4 regions of the Dietzia sp. 2505 genome follow, and region 2 is predicted to be linked to each of the others. Evidence: riboswitches for the same ligand, from Rfam matches in the RefSeq annotation. Region 2 holds a riboswitch; each other region holds the start of a gene.
What was found. A riboswitch is a leader RNA that binds a small molecule or an ion and turns the genes downstream of it on or off. The one in region 2 is predicted to bind cobalamin.

Region 1 (5,223 bases), 290 kb from region 2:
GGACGTCCTTGATCTCGCACAGCCAGCCGTCGACGTGGAGCAGGAAGTCGTCGAACTCCTCGTCCCCCGGCTGCTGCTCCAGGCCCAGGTCCTCGTGCATGTGTGCCGACCGCATGAGGGTCCAGATCTGCGCGCGGATGGCCGGCAGCTTGGCCGGGTCCATGGAGGCGATGTTGCCGTACTCGTCCAGCAGCTGCTCGAGGCGGGCGATGTCACCGTAGGACTCGGCGCGGGCCATCGGCGGCACCAGGTGGTCGACGATCGTGGCGTGGGCGCGACGCTTGGCCTGGGCCCCCTCCCCCGGGTCGTTGACCAGGAACGGGTAGATCAACGGCATGTCCGCGATCGCCGCGTCGGTCGCGCACGACGCCGACAGCGCGGCGTTCTTGCCCGGCAGCCACTCCAGCGAACCGTGCTTGCCGATGTGGACCAGCGCGTGGGCGCCGAAACCCCGCGCCAGCCACCGGTAGGCGGCCAGGTAGTGGTGGGAGGGCGCCAACTCGGGATCGTGGTAGATCGCGACCGGGTTCTCGCCGAACCCGCGGGGCGGCTGGATCAACAGGACGACATTGCCGGCCTGGATGGTGGCCAGGACGATCTCGCCGGCGTCGTTGACGAACAGCTGACCGGGCGCCTGCCCCCAGGCCTCGACCATCTCGGAGCGCAGCGACTCGGGCAGGTCCGCCGTCCACGCGAGGTAGTCGTCGGTCGAGATCCGCACGTGACTGTCGGTGAGCTGGGCGTTCGTGAGCCACTCCTCGTCCTGACCGCCCGCGGCGATCAGGGCGTGGATCAGCGCGTCTCCGGCGGCGGTGTCGTCGGCGTAGTCCCCCGCGGTGTCGAGGAACCGGGCGACCGGCCCGTCCGCCGGCCCCAGGTCGTACCCCTCGTCGCGCATGCGGCGCAGGAGTCGGATGGTCGACACCGGGGTGTCCAGACCGACCGCGTTTCCGATCCGCGAGTGCTTGGTCGGGTAGGCCGAGAGCACCAGCGCGACGCGTCGCTCGGCCGCGGGCACGTGACGCAGCCGCGCGTGCGAGACCGCGATCCCCGCGACGCGGGCGCAGCGTTCGGGGTCGGCCACGTACCGGGGCAACCCGTCGGCGTCGATCTCCTTGAACGAGAACGGCGCGGTGATGATTCGGCCGTCGAACTCGGGGATCGCGATCTGGTTGGCCGAGTCCAGCGGGTTGACGCCGTCGTCGGAGGCCTCCCAGTCCTCCCGACTCCACGTCAGGCACAGCCCCTGCAGCACCGGGATGTCGAGCGTCGCGATCCGTTCGACGTCCCACGTCTCGTCCTCGCCGCCCGCGCTCACCGCGCCTGGCGTGGTGCCGCCGGCGGCCAGGACCGTGACGATCAGCGCGTCGAGCGTCCCGAGCGCCTCGAACAGCTCGTCGGGGGCCGAGCGGAGCGACCCGGCGAACACGGGGACGCCCACGGCCTGCCCGGTGGCGTCGATGGCATCGGCGAGCGCATGCGCGAACTCCGAGTTCCCGCTGACCTCGTGCGCCCGGTAGTAGAGCACTCCCACGCGGGGGACGCCCCGCGACTGGTCGGTTCCGATCGGGGAGGCCACAGACTCCGGCCGCGGTGGCATCCCCCACACCGGGACGCTCTCCGGGGGTGCGAATCCGGTGCCGGTGAGCAGCACGGTGTCCGAGAGGAAGGCGTGGAGCTGGGCGAGGTTCCGCTCTCCCCCCTCGGCGAGGTAGCGGTGTGCCTCGGCCGCGATACCGATCGGGACGGTGGACAACTCCATCAGGTCGGCGTCCGGGGCCTGCTCGCCGCCCAGGACGACCACCGGCCGGCCGGAGGCCATGACCGCGGCGAACCCGGGCTCCCACGACCGGCGGGACCCGAGGATCCGGACCACGACCAGGTCGGCGCCGGCGAGCAGGCCGGGCAGGTCCGAGTCCACGTCGACCCGGGACGGGTTGCCGAGCGTCCACTGCGCGCGAGAGGCCCGCGCGGAGAGCAGATCCGTGTCCGAGGTGGACAGCAGGGTGATGCGTGGTGGCTGGCCCGAGCGCCGTGGTGATGCCGTGTCAGTCGATGGTGCGGTGTCGTCCGATGGTGCGGTGTCGTCCGATGGTGCCGAGGCGTCCTCAGGGGACGCCGAACGCCGGTCATGGCGCATGTTCTTCTCCAAACCCTCGTGGAACATGACGCCGTGGCCGGTCTCCTGGCTTTCGCATCGACGCCGCGCGACCGACCTTCCCGGGCCTGGGCCCAGTGGTCTCCGCCCCACTCGGGGACGGACGAGGGTGCGCGACTCCGCGACTACAGTGGCGAGGGCCGCGCCGGCTTTTCCTCCGGCTTCCCGAGCACCACGGCACCGGCGAGCCTATCCGGCGCCGCTCCCCAACGGGTGTCCGGCCGCCGGCTACCCGCTCGCCGCGCCACACCCCCGGGTGCCACACTGAGCCCCGTGAGCGTTTCCGGACCGACCCGCCGCACCCGCACCGACATGTGCCCCGGCGTCCTGCGCCCGTGGCCCGCCGAGGACGGCGCCCTTGTCCGGCTCCGCGTCCCGGGCGGACGGGTGTCGCCGGAGTCCCTCGCCGCGCTGCATAGGGTCGCAGCGAAATACGGCGACGACGACGTGCACGTGACCACACGAGCCAACCTGCAGTTGCGGGCCCTGCCGATGAGCCGCGACGGACGGCTCGCGGACGAGGTCGTGGCGGCCCTCGCCGCGACCGGGCTGCTGCCCGCCCCGTCGCACGAGCTCGTCCGCAACGTGCTCGTCTCCCCGCTCACCGGCCTGGTCGGCGGGAGGGCCGACCTCCGCCGCGTGACCGACCGGCTCGACGCCGGTCTCCGGGCGGATCCCGGGCTGGCCGGGTTGTCCGGGCGGTTCCTGTTCGTCCTCGACGACGGCCGCGGCGACCTGGTGGACCGCCCCGGGGACCTGGGGCTGGCGGCCCTCGACGCCGACACCGTGCAGCTGCGGGCGGGTGCGGACTGGTCGGCGGTGGTGCCCCTCGAGGAGGCGGCCGATCGCCTGCTCGACCTGGCCCGCGATTTCGCCGCCGCCCGCGGTACCGGCCCCGACGCGCCCTGGCACGTGCGTGAACTCCCGGTGCCGCTGACCGCCGCCTGCCCGGGCGACGGTCGTCTCCCCACCCCGGCCCCCGCGCTGCCGTACGGCCCGGTCCCGGGCTCCTCGGGACGGATCGAGCACGTCGGGGCCCCGGACGGCGTCCTCACCCGTGCCGTGATCGATCGCCTCACCGGCGAGGACGTCACCGAGCTCATCGTCACCCCGTGGCGCGGCGTGCTCACCGTGCGCACGTAGACTCGCCGCTGTCCCACGGCGAGGAACCCGGTGCGAGTCCGGGGCGGTTCCGCCACTGTGAGGCCCGGTCGACGGGCCGCCAAGCCAGATACTGGCCGAGGGATCGACGCGCTTCCTGGCGCGTCGCCTGAGACTTCTGACCGGGGCGAGAACCCCGAGGAGGACCCATGCCTGCTGTCCCCAGGCCGCCACGCCGCTACGATTATGTCGACGACGGGCCTGCGATCTACGTCGACTCGTTCGCCACCATCCGGCGGGAGACCGATCTGTCGCGCGTCCCCCAGGACGCCGAGCGGCTCGCCGTCCGGATGGTGCACGGCACCGGGCAGACCGACCTCGTCGATGACCTGCAGGTCCATCCGGGACTGGTGGGGTCCGCGCGATCCGCGCTCGAGGCCGGGGCGCCGATCCTCTGCGACGCCCACATGGTGGCCTCCGGGATCACCAGGTCCCGGCTCCCCCGGAACAACGACGTGGTGTGCCTGTTGTCCGATCCCCGCGTGCCCGAGCTGGCCCGGCAGATGGGCACCACCCGCTCCGCCGCCGCCCTCTCGCTGTGGGGCGAGCGGCTCGACGGTGCCGTGGTGGCGATCGGCAACGCCCCCACCGCGCTGTTCCACCTGCTGGAGTTGCTGTTGGACGGCGCCCCCCATCCGGCGGCGATCGTCGGGTGCCCCGTGGGCTTCATCGGCGCCGCCGAGTCCAAGGCCGCGCTGGCCTGCCTGGCGGACGACCACGGTATCGACATCCCCTTCGTCACCGTCCACGGGCGACGCGGCGGGTCCGCGATGACGGTCTCCGCCGTCAACGCCCTCGCGCAGGTGGCCGAGTGAGCGCCGGTCAGGCGGGCGAGGCGGGGCGCCTGTACGGGGTCGGCGTGGGCCCCGGGGACCCCGAGCTGATCACCCTCAAGGCCGCCCGATTGATCGGTGCCGCCGACGTGGTGGCCTACCACGCCGGCCGCGGCAAGGAGTCCAACGCCAGGCGCATCGCCGCAGGTCTCATCCCCGCCGGTGCCATCGAGGAGGTACTGGAGTACCCGGTGACCACGGGCGCCACCGACCACCCCGGCGGGTACGCGGGGGCTATCGCGGACTTCTACGACCGCAGTGCGCAGCGCCTGGCCGACCATCTCGCGGCCCGGCGGGACGTGGTCCTGCTGGCCGAGGGGGACCCGCTGTTCTACGGGTCGTTCATGTACATGCACGACAAACTCTCGAGCCGGTTCGTCACCGAGATCGTGCCCGGCATCCCGGCGTTCGCCGCCGCGACCGCCGCCGCGGCCACCCCCCTGGTCCGGCAGACGGACGTGCTCACCGTGTTGCCCGGAACCCTCCCCGAGCCCGAGCTCGCCCGCCGCCTCGCGGACACCGACGGGGCGATCATCATGAAGCTCGGGCGGAACTTCCCGGCGGTGCGTCGTGCGCTGGAGGCCGCCGGACGGCTCGAGGGCGCGGTGTACGTCGAACGCGCCTCGACCGCGGCCGAGGTGCACCACCCGGTGCGGGACGTCGATCCGGCGACCGTGCCGTACTTCTCCCTCATCGTTGTCCCCGGCGACGCCCAGCACGTCGACCCGTTCGGGAGGCGCCCCTCGCCACTGGGTGAGGGGACCGTGCGCGACGCCGCCCCGGACGGGGAGCTGCACGTGGTCGGACTGGGACCGGGCCCGGACCATTGGCTCACCGCCGAGGCCCAGCGCGTGTTGGCCGAGGTCGACCACGTGGTCGGGTACGCGCCCTACGTCGACCGCGTCCCCCAGCGCGCCGGGCTCACCCGTCACTGCTCGGGCAACACCGTCGAGGTGGACAGGGCCAGGCTCGCCCTGGACCTCGCGCGCTCCGGCGAACGCGTGGCGGTGGTCTCCGGGGGCGACGCGGGCGTCTTCGGCATGGCCGCCGCGGTCTTCGAGGCCGCCGAGG
Region 2 (5,223 bases):
GCGCGCGACGAGCCACCAGGACCACCCCGGCCAGCGGCAGCAGGGCGCCGAGAAAGGCGGCCATCGGGAGCGTGAAGACACCCCACATCCCGGCCCCCACACCCAGGACGGTCAGGACCACGACGCCGAAGCCGGCCCCGGACGACACCCCCAGCAGGTACGGATCGGCCAGCGGGTTGCGCGTGACCGCCTGGGCGACGCCTCCCGCCACCGCGAGGGACGCGCCGACCGCCGCCGCCATCAGCGACCTCGGCAGCCGGGACTCGATCACGATCGCCTCGCGGGCCTCGGACCACCACGGGGTGAAGGAACCCGGGGCCACACGGTGGGCGACGATCGCCCAGACGTCGCCGAGTGGGATGGACACCGACCCCAGGGAGACCCCCACCGCCACGGACAGGGCGAGGAGGCCCAGTAGCGGAGCGAGGACCAACCCCAGCGGCCGCCTGTCGCGGCGCGGTTCCGTGGTGCGGGCCTGTGACGGGGGGCGGGGCTGCGACGGGGGGCGGGATGCTTCCGCGCGGCGGTTCGGAGCCGACGGGGGGTCCGGAACCGTTGCCCCCGTGCCACGTGCGCTGCGGCCCCCGTCGTGGACGACTGTCGCCACCTCAGCGCCCGAAGGCGTCGGGGTGGAGCTCGCGGGCGATGGTCTCCACCGACGTCGCCATCCGGGAGCTCTCGAAGAAGTCGGCGAGGGGGACCACCACGATGCGGTCGTCGCGGATCGCCGGCGTCGTGGACATGATGGGCTGGTTGCGCAGGTAGGCGATCTTGTCCTCGGCGCTGGTGGCGCCGTAGTCGAGCACCACGATCGCCTCCGGCCGGCGCTCGCCGAGGATCTCCCACGTGGTCTTGAGGTAGGGCCGGTCGCCCTCGATGAAGATGTTGTCGGCTCCCGCGTACTCACCGATCAGCTGGCCGATGCCGACGCCGCCGATCGTCATCGGCTCCGCCTCGCCGCTGTCGTAGAAGAACGTCGGGGTCCCCGAGATGCCGGCCTCGTCCAGGGTGGCGCGGACCGACTCGATCCGGTCGACGATGCCCTCGGTGAGCTCCTGCGCGCCCTCCTCCAGCCCGAGGACCCGACCCAGCTGGGAGAAGTCGGTCTCGAGCATGGAGACGTCCGGGAACCCGTCGCCGCAGTACTCGGAGAACAGGAAGGTGTCGATACCCGCCGCGTCGAGGGCGTCCCGGCTGCGGCCCTCCTTCTCGTCGAACGCGCTGCGCATGCCGGCCACCACCAGGTCCGGCTCCAGATCGATGATCTGCTCCCAACTGGGGTACTCCTCGGCGAGCCCGGGTATCCGCTCCATCTCCTCGGCCACCTCGGGCAGGACGTCCTCGCGGTTCCCGTACCCGCGGCCGACGATCCGGTCCCCCGCACCCATCTGGATGAGGGTCTCCGTGACGTGGGCGTTCATCGTGATGATCCGCTCGGGCGGGGCGTCGAACGTGGATTCACGCTCACAGTTGGTGATGGTCACCGGCTCGGCGAACACCGCCCCGGAGGCGGTGCCCTCCTGCGCCTCGCCGCGGGAGCAGCCCGCGAGGGTGACCCCCGTGACGAGCAGCGCGGCGAGCGTGATGGTGGACCTGGACTGGCGACGGAACATGATCAGACCTCGGATCGTGTCGTGTTGCCCACGAACACACGAGACCCGCAGGTGGGCAGCCGTCGACGCCGGCGGCCGACCGTGCAGGACTCCGGATCGCAGACCTCGGCGATGGACGGAAGTCGCGAACCTCCGGGCAGGTAATCGGGCTCGTCGTCACCGAGGTGACGACACACCGTTGCGGGTCAGCGCCGGATTCTCACCGGTCTTCCCCTGCGTATCCGGAGATCAGCAAGTCGTGATGTCAGTATGCACAGTCGTAGCGGGAATGGTGAGGGCACCTCCCGGCAACTGTGCGCACGGGGAGGGGGTCTACTCGTCGTACCCGAGGGAGAACGCCGCCTCGAGGTCGTGCTTGGACAACGCACGGAACGCGATGTGCGTCTCTGTGTCCACCACGCCCGGGACCTTGTTCAGGCGGTCGGAGACGATGTCGGCCACCTCCTCGTTGCGGCGGGCCCGCACGAGCACGATGAGGTCGATGGTGCCCGTCACCGAGTACACCTCGGAGACCCCGTCGATCTCGGCGATCGCCTCGGCGACCTCGGGGATGCGCGCCGTCTCGGCGTGGACGAAGACGATGGCGGTGATCATGGCCTGAAGGGTAGTCCAGTCGCGCGACCCCGGCTCAGCGCATGTTCTCCGGGGTCCAGTACGCGCGCATCGAACGGATCTTGCCCTGTTCGTCGTGGGTCATCAGGTCCCACACGTTGATGGTGGCCTTGGAGTCGGCGTCGAAGTGGGTGGTGATCTCGAAGTTGAACAGCAGGTCGTCGCCGCACACCCGCGCCTCGATCACCTCGCCGTCGATCTTCATGGCCACCACGGACGAGTAGAACTCCCGGATCGCCGCCTTGCCCTCGTGGACGGTGCCGCCCCCGACCGGGTCCTCGACCGTCGCGTTCTCGGCGTAGAGGTCCATCACGGCCTCGAGATCGCCGGCGACCAGCCCGGCGATGTAGGAGTCTGCGGTGGCACGGATCTGCTCGGGGGAGGCACTCACGACGGTGGCCCTTTCGGTATGACGGCGAGACACCTCGAGCCTAGAACGTGTTCTCGAATAGGGCGCTCGTACCTCGGAATCGAAAAGAAATATGTGACTTGCGCCACACCCGTAGTGGGCCTACGCTCCGTTCACCAGACATCAGGACGTCCATCCGGCCCGGGAACGGGGTACGCCATGTCCACACGGAACGTCTCGGCCAAGGGTTCGGACGAGGAGTCCTTCCACACCGGCCGGGTGGTGATCATCTCCCTGGTCGCCGCGCTCGGCGGCTTCCTCTTCGGCTTCGACACCGCCGTCATCAACGGCGCCGTGGACGCCGTCCAGGAGACCTTCGGGATGAACGCCGGCCTCACCGGGTTCGTCGTCTCCTCTGCCCTGCTCGGGTGCATCGCCGGCGCGTATCTCGCGGGCCGCCTCGCCGACCGCTGGGGGCGCACGCGCGTCATGGTCCTGGCCTCGGCGCTGTTCACCGTCAGCGCGATCGGATCCGGGCTCGCCTTCGGCCCCTGGGATCTCATCCTGTGGCGGGTGGTCGGTGGCCTGGGCGTCGGTGCGGCCTCCGTCATCGCGCCGGCGTACATCGCCGAGGTGGCCCCGCCCTCGATCCGCGGCCGCCTCGGGTCCCTCCAGCAGCTCGCGATCGTCTCCGGCATCTTCGTCGCCCTGCTCTCCGACGCCTGGCTGGCAGCCGTGGCCGGTGGCGCGATCGAGGAACTGTGGTTGGGGATCCAGGCCTGGCGCTGGATGTTCCTCACCGAGCTGGTCCCCGCCATCACCTACGGCGTGCTGGCGCTCATGATCCCCGAGTCGCCCCGCTACCTGCTGGCCAAGGGGCTGGTCGGCGAGGCGAGAGACGTCCTGCGCACCATCCAGTCCAGCGGCGTCGACAACCGCATCAAGGAGATCCGAGCGACGGTCCGCGAGGACAGGAAGCGGTCGTGGCAGGACATGCTCACCCCGAGCGGCAGGAACCTCCTGCCGATCGTGTGGATCGGCATCGTGCTGTCCGTCTTCCAGCAGGCCGTGGGCATCAACGTGATCTTCTACTACTCGACCTCCCTCTGGCAGTCGGTCGGCTTCACCGAGGCGGATGCGCTCACCCAGACCGTCATCACCTCGGTCACGAACATCGTCGTGACGATCGTGGCCATCGCGCTGATCGACAAGATCGGGCGTCGCAGGCTGCTCATGACGGGATCAGTGGGCATGACCGTCTCGCTCGCGGTGATGGCCCTGATGTTCAGCACCGCCACGATGGGTCCGGGGCCCGACGGCGAAATGGCTCCCCAACTCGCTGATACCCAGGGGCTGGTCGCGCTGATCGCCGCCAACGGTTTCGTCGTGTTCTTCGGCATGTCCTGGGGACCGGCGGTGTGGGTGCTGCTCGGCGAGATGTTCAACAACCGCATCCGCACGGCGGCGCTCGGCCTGGCCGCGGCCGCCCAGTGGCTGGCGAACTTCGCGGTCTCCACCGCGTTCCCGCCGATGGCCGAGTTCAGCCTGACGTTCACCTACGGTTTCTACGCGGTGTCGGCGCTGCTGTCCTTGCTGTTCGTGGCCAAGTTCATCCCCGAGACCACCGGCCGCTCGCTCGAGGACATGGAGTAATCCGGCCCCCGCGCCCTCTCCGCCGCCCCCCGCCCAGCCAGGCCCGTCGCCAAGAGCGTTCCGCACACATCGGCCGAGAAAGGGGTGCGCGGAACGCTCTTCTCGATGTGGGGCGGGCAGCGGGGCGAATGGCCCGGCACGGGCCGATCAGGCCGCGTCGTCGGGCGTCCGCACCGGGCAGAACAGGTCGGTGCGCAGGGTCGCGGGATCGATGTCCGGCGAGGGTTCGGTGACGTACGACTCCCAGAACGGACTCGCCGGAGCGCGCCCCAGGGATCCGATCTCGCCCATGAACTCCTGCCACGCCTCGCCCAGCCCGTCGTAGGAGCCGAGGTGGCTCGTCACGGCGACCTGGCCGGCCGGGAGCTCGGAGGCCACCACGCGCATCCCGCCGGAGTCCTCCGCCTCCCCGCCGACCCCCTCGGGCAACGGCTCGGCCAGCGGGAAGCCGATCTCCAGGTCCGCCATGGGTTCCGGCTCCTCGGTGATCCTCGTGTACAGCGCGAACGCGGCGGCAGCCGGCGTCACCCCCGCGGCGAACAGCGCCGGGAACGCCGCGCCGAACGCCGAGTCGAAGAACTCGCTGATGGTGGCCATGGGCACGTCCGTCGCCCGGACGACCGCCGTGGGTACCGCGGGCACCGTGAACAGGCGGACTCCGTCCGCGGGCTCCGGGCCGAGGTCGGGGTATCCGGGGGGCGGACCGTGCGGCTGGTCCCGGGGCGGGACCGGGGATGACGACGACATGGTGAGTCCTCCTCGGGCGGCGATGCTGCTGCACATTGTGCTCCTGTCCCCGGCGCCCGGGAAGGGGTTCCGGTCAGCCACGGTGGCGGGCGCGGTGGAGTCGAGGGCCCGGCGACATAGCGGACCCGGGGGCGTGGTGGTGGTCACGAGGAGTGCACCCGCGCAGCCGCGCGGGGACAATGAGGGCATGTCGACATTTCGCCTCCGCACCCCGGACCGCACCCTCGATCTGGGCGAGTTCGACAACGC
Region 3 (5,223 bases), 260 kb from region 2:
GAAGATCGACGCCGCCCGGAGCGGCGGAGACCTCGTGGTCCAGGCCTGCGCCGAGGATCCGCTCGTGGCGCTGCACGCGATCCACAACCTCACCCGGATCGCCTTCGGCTGGGCCACCGTCAGGTGGACCCAGCTCGGCTACGGGCGGACCTCGTCCACCGGTCCCGGCCAGGCCACCCCGCGAAACCTCTTCGGCTTCCGAGACGGGACCGCGTCGCTGCGCGGGGACCAGGACGAGTTGCTCCGGGACTTCGTCTGGGTGGGCGACGGAGACGACGCCGCCGACTGGATGGCCGGCGGGACCTACCTCTGCGCCCGCAAGATCCGGATGACCATGGAGGTGTGGGACGAACTCCCACTGCGAGATCAGGAGAACGCGGTCGGGCGGGACAAGATCTCCGGCGCACCTTTGTCGGGTGGCGACGAGTTCAGCGCCCCCGACTTCACCGCGCGCTCGACGGGCGGCTCACCCGCCATCCCCGAGGCCAGCCACCTGGCGCTGATGCACCCCACCCGGAACGCCGGGGTGCACATGCTCCGGCGCGGCTACAACTACACCGACGGCTCGGACGAACTGGGACGGCTGGACGCCGGCCTGTTCTTCATCGCCTTCGTCCGCGACCCGCGCCGACACTTCACACCGCTCCTCGCCCGCATGCAGTTCGACCTGCTCACCGAGTACCTGCAGCACCTGACCAACTCGGTGTTCGCGATTCCCCCAGGCTTGCGGGACGGGCAGACCTATATCGGTCAGCAACTGTTGGAGACGGCCACCGGCTAGGACTCCTGGGCGGCTGCGGTGGACCTGACCCCTGCGGTGTCAGGCCTGGGGGCACGGCGGTCACACGCTCTGGTCGCGAGCGCCCTTCCGCGGTGCCCCCAGCACGCTGAGGATCTCCCCGACCATGTGGTCCCGCTCGAGTGGGTGACGCAGGGGCAGGTCCCGGTTGAGGCTGTAGCGGTTGCGGCGCCCGTCCCGGATCCGCTGGAGGTACCCGGCCTCCTCCAGCTCGGCCACGATCCGCTGGGTGGCGCGCTCGGTGATCCCGACCGCGTCGGCGATGTCGCGCAGTCGCGTCTCGGAGTCCTGCGCGATGCACAACAGGACGTGCGCGTGATTGGTGAGAAACGTCCACTCCGCCACCACATCACCCCATCACAGACGACTTCCGAGTGCCATTTTGCCTGACGTGAATCACGGTACGCATGTGGGCGTCCTCGGACCCCGGCCTTCCGCGGCCCCGCTCCGTCCGCCACGCCGCAATGCACGACACAAATTTAGCCTGTTATAAAACATGTCTTGCGAATCGTGTATTGTCCTTCCTGTTACTCGCTCGGAACAGGCGGATCGCACGCCACCACGGGGATCCGCTCGTCCCACTCGGCGGCGCACGGACTCCGGTCAGATCAGGGGAGACTCGATGGACCTCAGCATTCTCGGCAGCCTCACGGACCCGCCGATCCTGTTCTTCTTCCTGGGGCTGTTCGTCGCCGCGGTGCGCTCCAACCTGGAGATCCCGGCCCCCGTCACCAAGTTCCTGTCGCTCTACCTGCTCATGGCGATCGGGTTCAAGGGTGGCCAGGCTCTGCGCGAGACCGGCCTGACCGGTCGTGCCGCGGCGGTGGTCGGCATCGCCCTCCTCCTGGCCCTGGTGATCCCTGCACTGGGCTTCCTGGTCCTGCGGCGCAGGGTGAACGAGTTCGACGCGGCCGCCATCGCCGCGACCTACGGGTCGGTCAGCGCGGTGACCTTCATCGCCGCGACGCAGTTCGTGACCGCCCGTGGGGAGGAGCCCGGCGGGTACATGACGGTCGCCCTGGTGCTCATGGAATCGCCCGCGATCATCATGGCGGTGCTTCTCGCCACCTGGGCACGGTCACGTCAACGCTCAGCCCAGATGGCGGGCGAGACGGGGGCCGGAGCCTCCGGTCCCGCGTCGGGCGCACCCCTGTCGATGCGGGCGATCCTCCACGAGGCGTTCACCGACGGCGCGCACCTGCTGCTGATCGGGTCGCTCGTGATCGGCACCGTGGTGGGGGCCGACGCCGGCGAGGCCATGTCCCCGTTCGTCAACGACATGTTCAAGGGCCTGCTGGCCTTCTTCCTGCTCGAGATGGGACTGCTCGTCGCTCGTCAGCTGCGCGAGGTCCGTGACGTCGGGCCGTTCCTCATCGGGTTCGGCATCGTGATGCCGCTGGTCGGAGCATCGATGGCACTGTCCCTGGGTGCCCTGGCCGGGTTGCCGGTCGGCGACCTGACCATGCTCGCCGTGCTGGCGGCGAGCGGGTCCTACATCGTCGTGCCGGCCGTCGTGCGCTACGCGATCCCCGAGGCGCGGCCGTCCCGGTACTTCACAATGGCCCTTGCCGTGACATTCCCGTTCAACATCGTCGTCGGCATTCCGCTCTACTACACCGTCGCCCAGTACCTGGGCGCCTGAGGCGAGGAGATCCCATGAGAGACGTCAAGAGGATCGAACTGGTGGTGGAGTCCGGGGTCGCCGGGAGGTTCCTCGGCGCGCTGGACTCGCTGGGCCTGACCCACCGCACCGTGATCCCCGGTATCTACGGGCGGGGCCAGCACGGTGAGCGCGGCGGGGACCCCTTCTCCACGTTCGACAACACCTTCGTGCTCGTCGCGGTCGACCCCGACAGGATCGACGAGGTCCTCCAGTCACTGCGACCCCTTCTGCAGTCAGTCGGTGGCATGTGTCTGGTCTCGGACGCCCAGTCGGTGCGGTACTGAGCCGGCGCCGGAGCCGCACCGGGTCGGTACCGCGGGGCCGGCAGCCGGGAGGGGGATAGGATCTGCTCAGCTGCGGTGTTCGGGAACCCGGTGTGAGACCGGGGCGGCCCTCGCCACTGTGAACGGATGATGTCGCCAGTCCTCTGTGCCACTGCTCGCACGCGTTGTGTGGGTGGGAAGGCGGACCGGCGGCGATCCGGCCCATCCCTCCGGGGTGGGCCGGGGGAACCCGTGAGCCAGGAGACCGGCCGTGGCTGCCACCACGAGTGCCCGCGAGGTGATGGGCAGAAAGGTCTCAGGCACATGCATATCGCAGAGGGTTTCCTCCCCTCGGTGCACGCTGTGGCATGGACGGTCGTCGCGGCGCCGTTCGTGATCCACGGCGCGCGCGAGGTCATCAGGACGGTCCAGCGGACACCGGAGGCGGGCGTCCTGCTCGGCGTGGCCGGGGCGTTCACGTTCGTCATGTCGGCCGTCAAGCTCCCGTCGGTGACGGGCTCCAGCTCGCACCCCACCGGGACCGGCCTGGGGACGATCATCTTCCGGCCCCCCGTCATGGCCTTCGTCGCCACCGTGGTGTTGATCTTCCAGGCGTTGCTACTCGCGCACGGGGGCCTCACCACGCTCGGCGCGAACGTGTTCTCCATGGGGGTCGCCGGGCCGTGGGTCGCCTACGGCGCGTTCGTCCTGTGTCGACGGGTCGCGGTGCCGCTGCTCGGCGCGGTCTTCGTCGCCGCGTTCCTCGCCGACCTGGTGACGTATCTCGTCACCAGCGCCCAGCTCGCACTGGCGTTCCCGAGCGCCGAGCACGGCCTGTGGCACTCGATGGCCGAGTTCCTCGCCGTCTTCGCGATCACCCAGATCCCGCTGGCGATCGTCGAGGCCCTGATCGTCGTGGTGATCGTCAGCGTGCTCCTGCGTATCGCCTCCCGCGAGCTCGACCTGGTGGGCTTCTTCCGGAGGGCGCGACTCGCCGGAGCGGGAACCTTCGCGGATCCCGGGGACCGTACCGATCGGGTCGAGGCCACGGAGCCGGTGCGATGAACGGGAGGAAGCACGTCAGCGTATGGGTGCTCGTGGGACTGGTCGCCGTGGCGTTCGCGATCGCGGTGTTCTCCCTGGTCTACGGCGCCGGGGCGGGCGGCGAGTTCGAGGGTGCGGACGGTCAGGCCGAGGGGACCATCAGCGAGGTCTCTCCCGACTACGAGCCGTGGTTCGAGCCGCTCCTGCCCGAGCTGCCGGGGGAGGTCGAATCAGGAGTGTTCGCCCTCCAGGCCGGGATCGGCGGCGGGATCGTGGGATACGGACTCGGCGTCCTACGGACGCGCAGCAGACAGCGCCGGGAGAGCGCGGCGGGTGCGGCGACCACGTCGGCGGCGGCCACGGGTCCGACCGGGCACTGACCGACCGAGCACCAGGTGAACCCACTCGAACTCGCGGCCTCCCACAACCGCTGGTCGGACCTCCCGGTGGCCGAGAAGCTGCTGCTCTTCGGCGGTCTGCTGGTGGCGGCACTGCTCGTGCCGCCACCGGGGGGCCACGTGGCGATCCTGGCCGTCTGCTGCTACTGCGCACTTGCGCTGGCCCGCGTCCCCGCCAGGATCTACCTCGCGGCGTTGCTCGCCCCCGTCGCGTTTCTGGTCCTGGGAACCGGACCCCTCGTCCTGGACCTGGTGGACTGGCGACTCGTGGTGGATCCGGGCGGGGTCGACACCGCGTGGCGGACGGTGAGCAGGGCGATCGCCGCGACGGCCGCCACCATCACCTTGGCGTGCACCACGCCCGTCGCCGACCTCCTGGCCGCCGGCCGGCGGGCCGGGCTGCCCGCCCCGCTGGCTCACGTCGTGGACACCACCTACCGGCTCATCGGCCTGCTCATCGACTCCGCCCGTACGCTGCGGCATTCCCACGACCTCAGGCTCGGACACCGCACCGCCCGGGCCGCGATCACCTCTGTCGGGACGCAGTTCGCCTCGGTCTTCGTCCTGTCCGTCAGGCGGGCACGGGCGATCGACGACGCCATGTCCATGCGCGCCGAGCGCGGCCAGACCGCGGTGCTCGCCGAGGCGGCCCCGGTCTCGGCGGCCCGCCTGCTCGTCATCTGTCTGGTTCTCGTGTCCGTCTCGATACTGGGGGTCCTCACGTGACCGTCCTCGCGCTGCGCGGTGCCCGGTTCTCCTACCGGCGACTCGACGCCCACGGCGGCCACACCCACACCGTGCTCGACGGCGCCGACCTGACGATCCCCGCCGGGGCGAAGCTGGCGCTCCTCGGCGGTAACGGCAGTGGCAAGACCACGCTGATGCGGCTGCTCGTGGGCCTGAACCGCCTCGAGGCGGGGGAGCTGGAGCTCGACGGCGAGCGGATCCGGGACCGCCGCGCCGACCGCACCCGCCTGCGGCAGTCGGTGCAGATGGTGCTCCAGGAACCCGACGACCAGATCTTCGCCACGACCGTGCGGGCCGACGTCTCCTTCG
Region 4 (5,223 bases), 240 kb from region 2:
AGGCCCCTCTCGTACACTCGGGGGCGTGAAGAGGGATGCCAGTCCGCGCCCCGAGGACAGCTCCGACGCCACCAGCGCCCTGACGTCACGAGCCGAGCGCAAGGTCGCGACGCGCGGTCGCGTCCTCGATGCGGCCGCCGAGACATTCGCCGAACGCGAGTACAGCGCGGTCACGGTCTCGGAGATCGCGCGACGAGCCGGCGTGGCACACGGCCTCGTCTTCCACCATTTCGGTTCGAAGCAGGGGTTGTACCGGGCGGTCCTGGACAGATTCGTGGAGGACATGGACTCGGCTTTCGCCGCGGGCGTCGGCGACGACCCTGGTGACGCGATCCGGGCCGGCCTTCGTGCCCACCTGTGCCACGTCGCCGATCACCCCGCCCTCGCCCAGCGGCTGATCGCCGGCGGGCGATCGCCGGACTCGGATGTGCGGGAAGCGTCGCAGGCAGGACGCGACAGGGCACTCGAGATGATGGCCGAGTTGGTCGGGGTCGACGTCGATGACGCCACCGTCCAGTTCGTCGGGCGAACCCTCATCGCGGCCGCGGACGAGGCCTCGTTGAACTGGGTGCGCACCGGGTGCCGAGTGCCCGTCGACCACCTCGTGGAGTGGCTTGTCGAGGTGGGCTCCGCGGCCATCAGGGGCGCAGCAGTTCTGGACCCGGACCTCGACGTCGATACCGCCCTCGCGGTCGTGCACACCGGCCGGCGGCCGGAGACCGGCAGCACTGTGGTGTGAGGGGCAATCCCGGCAGGAACCTACGGCGCCACCCGCCGCCGCTTCGCCTCCCGCTCCGGGCTCGACGCGTACAACCACGACTCGGCCTCCCCCGGCCGGACCAACGCACGGCCCACCAGGATCACCGCAGCCTGCCGCAGGCCGGCCGACTCGACCGCGTCGGCGATGTCGCCGAGGGTGCCCCGCAGCTCGACGCGGTGCGGGCGGCTGGCGTTGGCCACCACCGCGACCGGACACTCCGCGCCGTGCGTGGGCACCAGCCGTTCGGCGAGCTCGCGGATCCGGGTGATCGCCAGGTGCAGGACCAGCGTCGCCCCGGTGGCGGCGAAGTTCTCGAGCGACTCCGTCGACGGCATCGCCGTCGACCGGGCCTGGACGCGGGTCAGCACGACCGACTGCACCACCTCGGGCACGGTGAGCTCCACCCCCAGCTCGGCGGCGGCGGCAGCGTAGGCCGGGACGCCGGGCACCACGTCCCAGGGCACGCCCGCTGCATCGAGGCGACGGGTCTGCTCGGCGAGCGCGGAGTACAGCGACGGGTCGCCCGAGCACAACCGCACCACCTCGAGCCCTTCGGCATGCGCTGCCGCGATCTCCCCGATGATCCCGTCCAGGTTTAGGTGCTGGGTGTCCACCAGCCGCGCGTCCGTTCGGCAGTGGTCGAGCACGCCGTCGTCCAGATAGGTGCCCGCGTACAGACAGACGTCGGCCGCTGCCAGCGCGGCGGCCGCGCGCAGCGTGAGCAGGTCGGCGGCGCCGGGTCCGGCCCCCACGAAGTGAACGGTCACGGCATCTCCTCGGTCGCTGACGAACGCGGCTTGACGGCGCACCACTGGACCACGGCCCGCGCCGGTGCCCAGCCGGTGAACGAGCCGATCGAGTCGGCGTGTTCCACGTGGAACCGTACGAGCTCGCCGCCGAACTCCGCGCGGGAATCGATCAGCACCCGCTCCGTCTCGATCGTCACCGCGTGCGCGACCAGCCTGCCGCCGGGACGCAGCGCCTCCCAGCACTGCCGCAGCAGCCCGGTCGCGGTGCCACCGCCGCCCACGAACACCGCGTCGGGGCGAGGGAGCCCCTCGAGGGCCTGCGGCGCGCGCCCATGAACAACCGCCAATGTCGGCACGCCCAACCGCGCGGCGTTCCGTTCCACCCGCGCCGCCCGCTCGGGATCGGCCTCTACAGACACAGTGCGGCACGACGGGTGCGCTCGCATCCACTCGATGCCCACCGATCCGGCGCCGGCGCCCACGTCCCACAACAGTCCTCCGGCCGACGGAGCGAGCCGCGAGAGGGCCGAGGCGCGCAGATCGCGGCGGGTGAGCTGGCCGTCGTTCTCGAAGGCGTCGTCGGGCAGACCCGGCGCCAGGCCGAGCGGGCGGGCGGAGGCGTCGGCCACGCACTCCACGGCCAGCACGTGCAGCTGGGGCGCCTCGCGTCCCGGGTCCCAGTCGCGCGCCACGCAACTCTGACGCGCCTCGTCCGGGCTGCCCAAGTCGGAGAGGACTGTCATCGTGCTCTCCCCGAAACCGGCACCAGCCAACACCCCCGCGACGCGAGACGGCGTGTGGCGATCCTCCGAGAGCACCAGCACCCGCCGCCCCGGCGCCACCTCGCGCACGAGGGTCCGGTGATCGCGCAGCACCGCCACCGACTCGGCGGGCCACCGCATCCGGGCGCGCGCCAGCGCAACCGACGACACCGCCGGCAGCACCTCCACCGACTTCGGGCCGAGCAGGTCGATCAACGTCGTGGCCACCCCGGCCACCAGCGGGTCGCCCGAGGCCAGGGCCACGATCGACCGGCCGTCGTAGCGCTCCAGCAGATCGGGCAGTCCCGAGCGCAGCGGCCGCGGCCATGCCACGCGCTCGCCCACCACCTCGCCCGGCATCATCGCCAGGTGCCGCTCCCCGCCCAGCAGGACGTCGGCGCCCAGGACGGCACGGCGACGGGACTCGTCGAGGCCGGCCCAACCGTCACCGCCGATGCCGACCACCACGACCACCCGTACGTTCATGACGCGGAACCCTACCGTCGAGCGCGGCCACCCGGCCCGACCGCCCGGAGCCCGAGGACGCTGGGTAGCCTCGGCCGGGAGAGACAACTACACCCCAACAGCACGAGGTGCCCCACGACCCGCCCCGGGCGGTGCGGAGGGGAGAATCAGGGAAGCCGGTGAGAATCCGGCACAGGGCCCGCTACGGTAACCCGGCCTCTCAGGCGATCGCGTCCAGCGCGAACGCCCGAGATGAGCCGGGAAGTCCGGAGACCGGCCTCGCGCTGACCAGTCTGGCAGACGAGAGCGGGAGCCCCCATGCCACTGCACTACCCCTTCAGCGCCGTCGTCGGTTCCGACGACATGGCGCTCGCCCTCCTACTGAACGCGGTCTCGCCGTCGGCCGGCGGCGTGTTGATCCGCGGCGAGAAGGGCACCGCCAAGTCCACGATGGTGCGCGCGCTGGCCGGGATCCTGCCGCAGATCGAGGTGGTGGCCGGTGACAGGTTCTCCAGCGCCCCGACCGACCGCGGCACCGAGACCCCCGACGGCCCGATCCCCCACGACGCGCCCACCGAGCACCGGCCGGTCCGTCTGGTGGAGCTGCCGATCGGTGCGACCGAGGACCGCATCGCCGGGTCGCTGCACCTGGAGAAGGCCCTGAGCGAGGGCGTCACCGCGTTCGAGCCCGGCCTGCTGGCCCGCGCGCACCGCGGACTGCTCTATGTGGACGAGGTCAACCTGCTCCACGACCACGTGGTGGACCAGCTCCTCGACGCCGCCGCCATGGGCCGGGTGACCGTCGAGCGGGACGGGGTGTCGGTGGAGCACGCCGCCCGCTTCGTCCTGATCGGCACCATGAACCCCGAGGAGGGCGAGCTTCGGCCCCAGCTGCTCGACCGCTTCGGCCTCACCGTCGAGGTGTCCGCACCGCGCGAGGCGGCGCTGCGGGCCGAGGTCATCCGCCGCCGGGTCGCCTTCGACTCCGACCCGGAGGGATTCTCCGCCACCTTCGCGGCGGACGAACTAACCCTGCGCGAGCGGATCGCCGCCGCCCGGGAGCGCGTGGGCGGCATCGAGCTCACCGACTGGGCGCTCACCACGATCGCGACCGTCTGCGCCGGATTCGACGTGGACGGTATGCGCGCCGACATCGTCACCGCGCGCACGGCCGCCGCCCACGCCGCCTGGGAGGGCCGGACCCGCATCACCCGCGCCGACATCCGCGTGGCCGCGCGCATGGCGCTCCCCCACCGCCGTCGCCGCGCACCGTTCGACGCCCCGGGGCTCGACGAGGACCTCCTCGACCGCCTCCTGGGGGACGACGACGAGCCCGATCCGCGAGACGACGGCCCGGACACGGACGGCCCGGGAGACGACACGAAGAACGACGACGACAACGCGGGCGACGCCACGACCGGTCAGCAGGATCCTGGGGCGAGCGCATCAGCCGAGGACACCGGCCACGCCGGACACGCGGAGTCGGATGCGGGCGACACCGAAGGCACCGAGTCGGGTGCGGCTGAGGACGGGCCGACGTCGGAGTCGAACGGCGGCGCCGACTCCGAGACCGACGCTGATGCTGACGCCAGCGACGAGACCGGTGCCCCGCAGCAGGGGGATCGCGACGCCGGTGAGAACGGCCGACCGGGCGCCGCGGCGGCCGAGCCGGGGACGGTCACGGCGGCCTCGGACCCGTATCGCACGCGGCTGCTGACCGTCGCTGGCACGGGCCACGGCGTCTCCGGCCGCCGGTCCCGCGCGATCACCTCCACCGGCCGGCGCACGGGCTCGGCCGGGTTCACCGGCTCCGACGTGCACCTGCCCGCCACCATCCGCGCCGCCGCGTCCCATCAGGCGGCGCGGGGCCGCGAGTCGGGAGCCGATGGCGGGCGACTGCTCCTGTCCGCCCGCGACCTGCGCTCGGCGGTCCGCGAGGGGCGGGAGGCCAACCTGGTGCTGTTCTGTGTGGACGCCTCCGGATCGATGGCCGCGCGCACCCGCATGGAGCAGGTCAAGACCGCCATTCTCTCCCTGCTCCTCGACGCCTATCGGCGACGCGACAAGGTGGGGCTGGTGACCTTCCGCGGGTCCGGCGCGCAGGTCGCGCTGCCGCCCACCTCCTCGGTGGACGTGGCCGCCGCCCGCCTGGCCGAACTGCCCGCCGGGGGCCGGACCCCACTGGCGGAGGGTCTGCTCACCGCCGCCCAGCTCCTCCGCGTCGAGGGGGTCCGCGATCCGCAGCGGCGACCCCTCGTCGTCGTCGTCACCGACGGCCGCGCCACCCACGGCCCGGACGCCCTCGCCCGGTCCCGCGCCGCGGCGGCCGGGCTGGCCTCCCACGGCGTGGCGTCGGTGGTGGTGGACTGCGAGAGCGGCCGGTTCCGCATGGGTCTGGCCTCCGAGCTCGCCACCCACCTGGGCGCCGAGCACATCCCGCTGGGGGAGGTGACGGCCGAGGGACTGACCCGCACCGTCCGCACCCACA

Region 1: it holds a riboswitch for cobalamin, as region 2 does, so the genes downstream of both, cobN (cobaltochelatase subunit CobN) here and ABIE38_RS07230 (ABC transporter substrate-binding protein) in region 2, are expected to answer to the same signal.
Region 3: it holds a riboswitch for cobalamin, as region 2 does, so the genes downstream of both, ABIE38_RS08470 (energy-coupling factor ABC transporter permease) here and ABIE38_RS07230 (ABC transporter substrate-binding protein) in region 2, are expected to answer to the same signal.
Region 4: it holds a riboswitch for cobalamin, as region 2 does, so the genes downstream of both, ABIE38_RS08385 (magnesium chelatase subunit D family protein) here and ABIE38_RS07230 (ABC transporter substrate-binding protein) in region 2, are expected to answer to the same signal.

What each region holds. Positions count from the first base shown of each region.
Region 1 is NZ_JBEPON010000003.1:370,027-375,249, reverse strand. Features, by position in the region: gene cobN (cobaltochelatase subunit CobN) at 1-2,167, opposite strand, end outside; cobalamin riboswitch at 2,159-2,350, opposite strand; gene ABIE38_RS08640 (ferredoxin-like domain-containing protein) at 2,432-3,301, shown strand; cobalamin riboswitch at 3,301-3,415, shown strand; gene ABIE38_RS08635 (precorrin-8X methylmutase) at 3,469-4,134, shown strand; gene ABIE38_RS08630 (precorrin-2 C(20)-methyltransferase) at 4,131-5,223, shown strand, end outside.
Region 2 is NZ_JBEPON010000003.1:79,597-84,819, forward strand. Features, by position in the region: gene ABIE38_RS07225 (FecCD family ABC transporter permease) at 1-433, opposite strand, end outside; gene ABIE38_RS07230 (ABC transporter substrate-binding protein) at 609-1,613, opposite strand; cobalamin riboswitch at 1,732-1,853, opposite strand; gene ABIE38_RS07235 (Lrp/AsnC family transcriptional regulator) at 1,926-2,207, opposite strand; gene ABIE38_RS07240 (SgcJ/EcaC family oxidoreductase) at 2,242-2,616, opposite strand; gene ABIE38_RS07245 (sugar porter family MFS transporter) at 2,794-4,227, shown strand; gene ABIE38_RS07250 (GyrI-like domain-containing protein) at 4,375-4,974, opposite strand; gene ABIE38_RS07255 (tetratricopeptide repeat protein) at 5,162-5,223, shown strand, end outside.
Region 3 is NZ_JBEPON010000003.1:337,109-342,331, forward strand. Features, by position in the region: gene efeB (iron uptake transporter deferrochelatase/peroxidase subunit) at 1-781, shown strand, start outside; gene ABIE38_RS08455 (helix-turn-helix transcriptional regulator) at 842-1,144, opposite strand; gene ABIE38_RS08460 (sodium-dependent bicarbonate transport family permease) at 1,422-2,441, shown strand; gene ABIE38_RS08465 (P-II family nitrogen regulator) at 2,456-2,746, shown strand; cobalamin riboswitch at 2,803-3,013, shown strand; gene ABIE38_RS08470 (energy-coupling factor ABC transporter permease) at 3,050-3,790, shown strand; gene ABIE38_RS08475 (energy-coupling factor ABC transporter substrate-binding protein) at 3,787-4,149, shown strand; gene cbiQ (cobalt ECF transporter T component CbiQ) at 4,165-4,893, shown strand; gene ABIE38_RS08485 (energy-coupling factor ABC transporter ATP-binding protein) at 4,890-5,223, shown strand, end outside.
Region 4 is NZ_JBEPON010000003.1:319,485-324,707, reverse strand. Features, by position in the region: gene ABIE38_RS08400 (TetR/AcrR family transcriptional regulator) at 26-739, shown strand; gene ABIE38_RS08395 (cobalt-precorrin-4/precorrin-4 C(11)-methyltransferase) at 760-1,527, opposite strand; gene cbiE (precorrin-6y C5,15-methyltransferase (decarboxylating) subunit CbiE) at 1,524-2,756, opposite strand; cobalamin riboswitch at 2,845-3,031, shown strand; gene ABIE38_RS08385 (magnesium chelatase subunit D family protein) at 3,054-5,223, shown strand, end outside.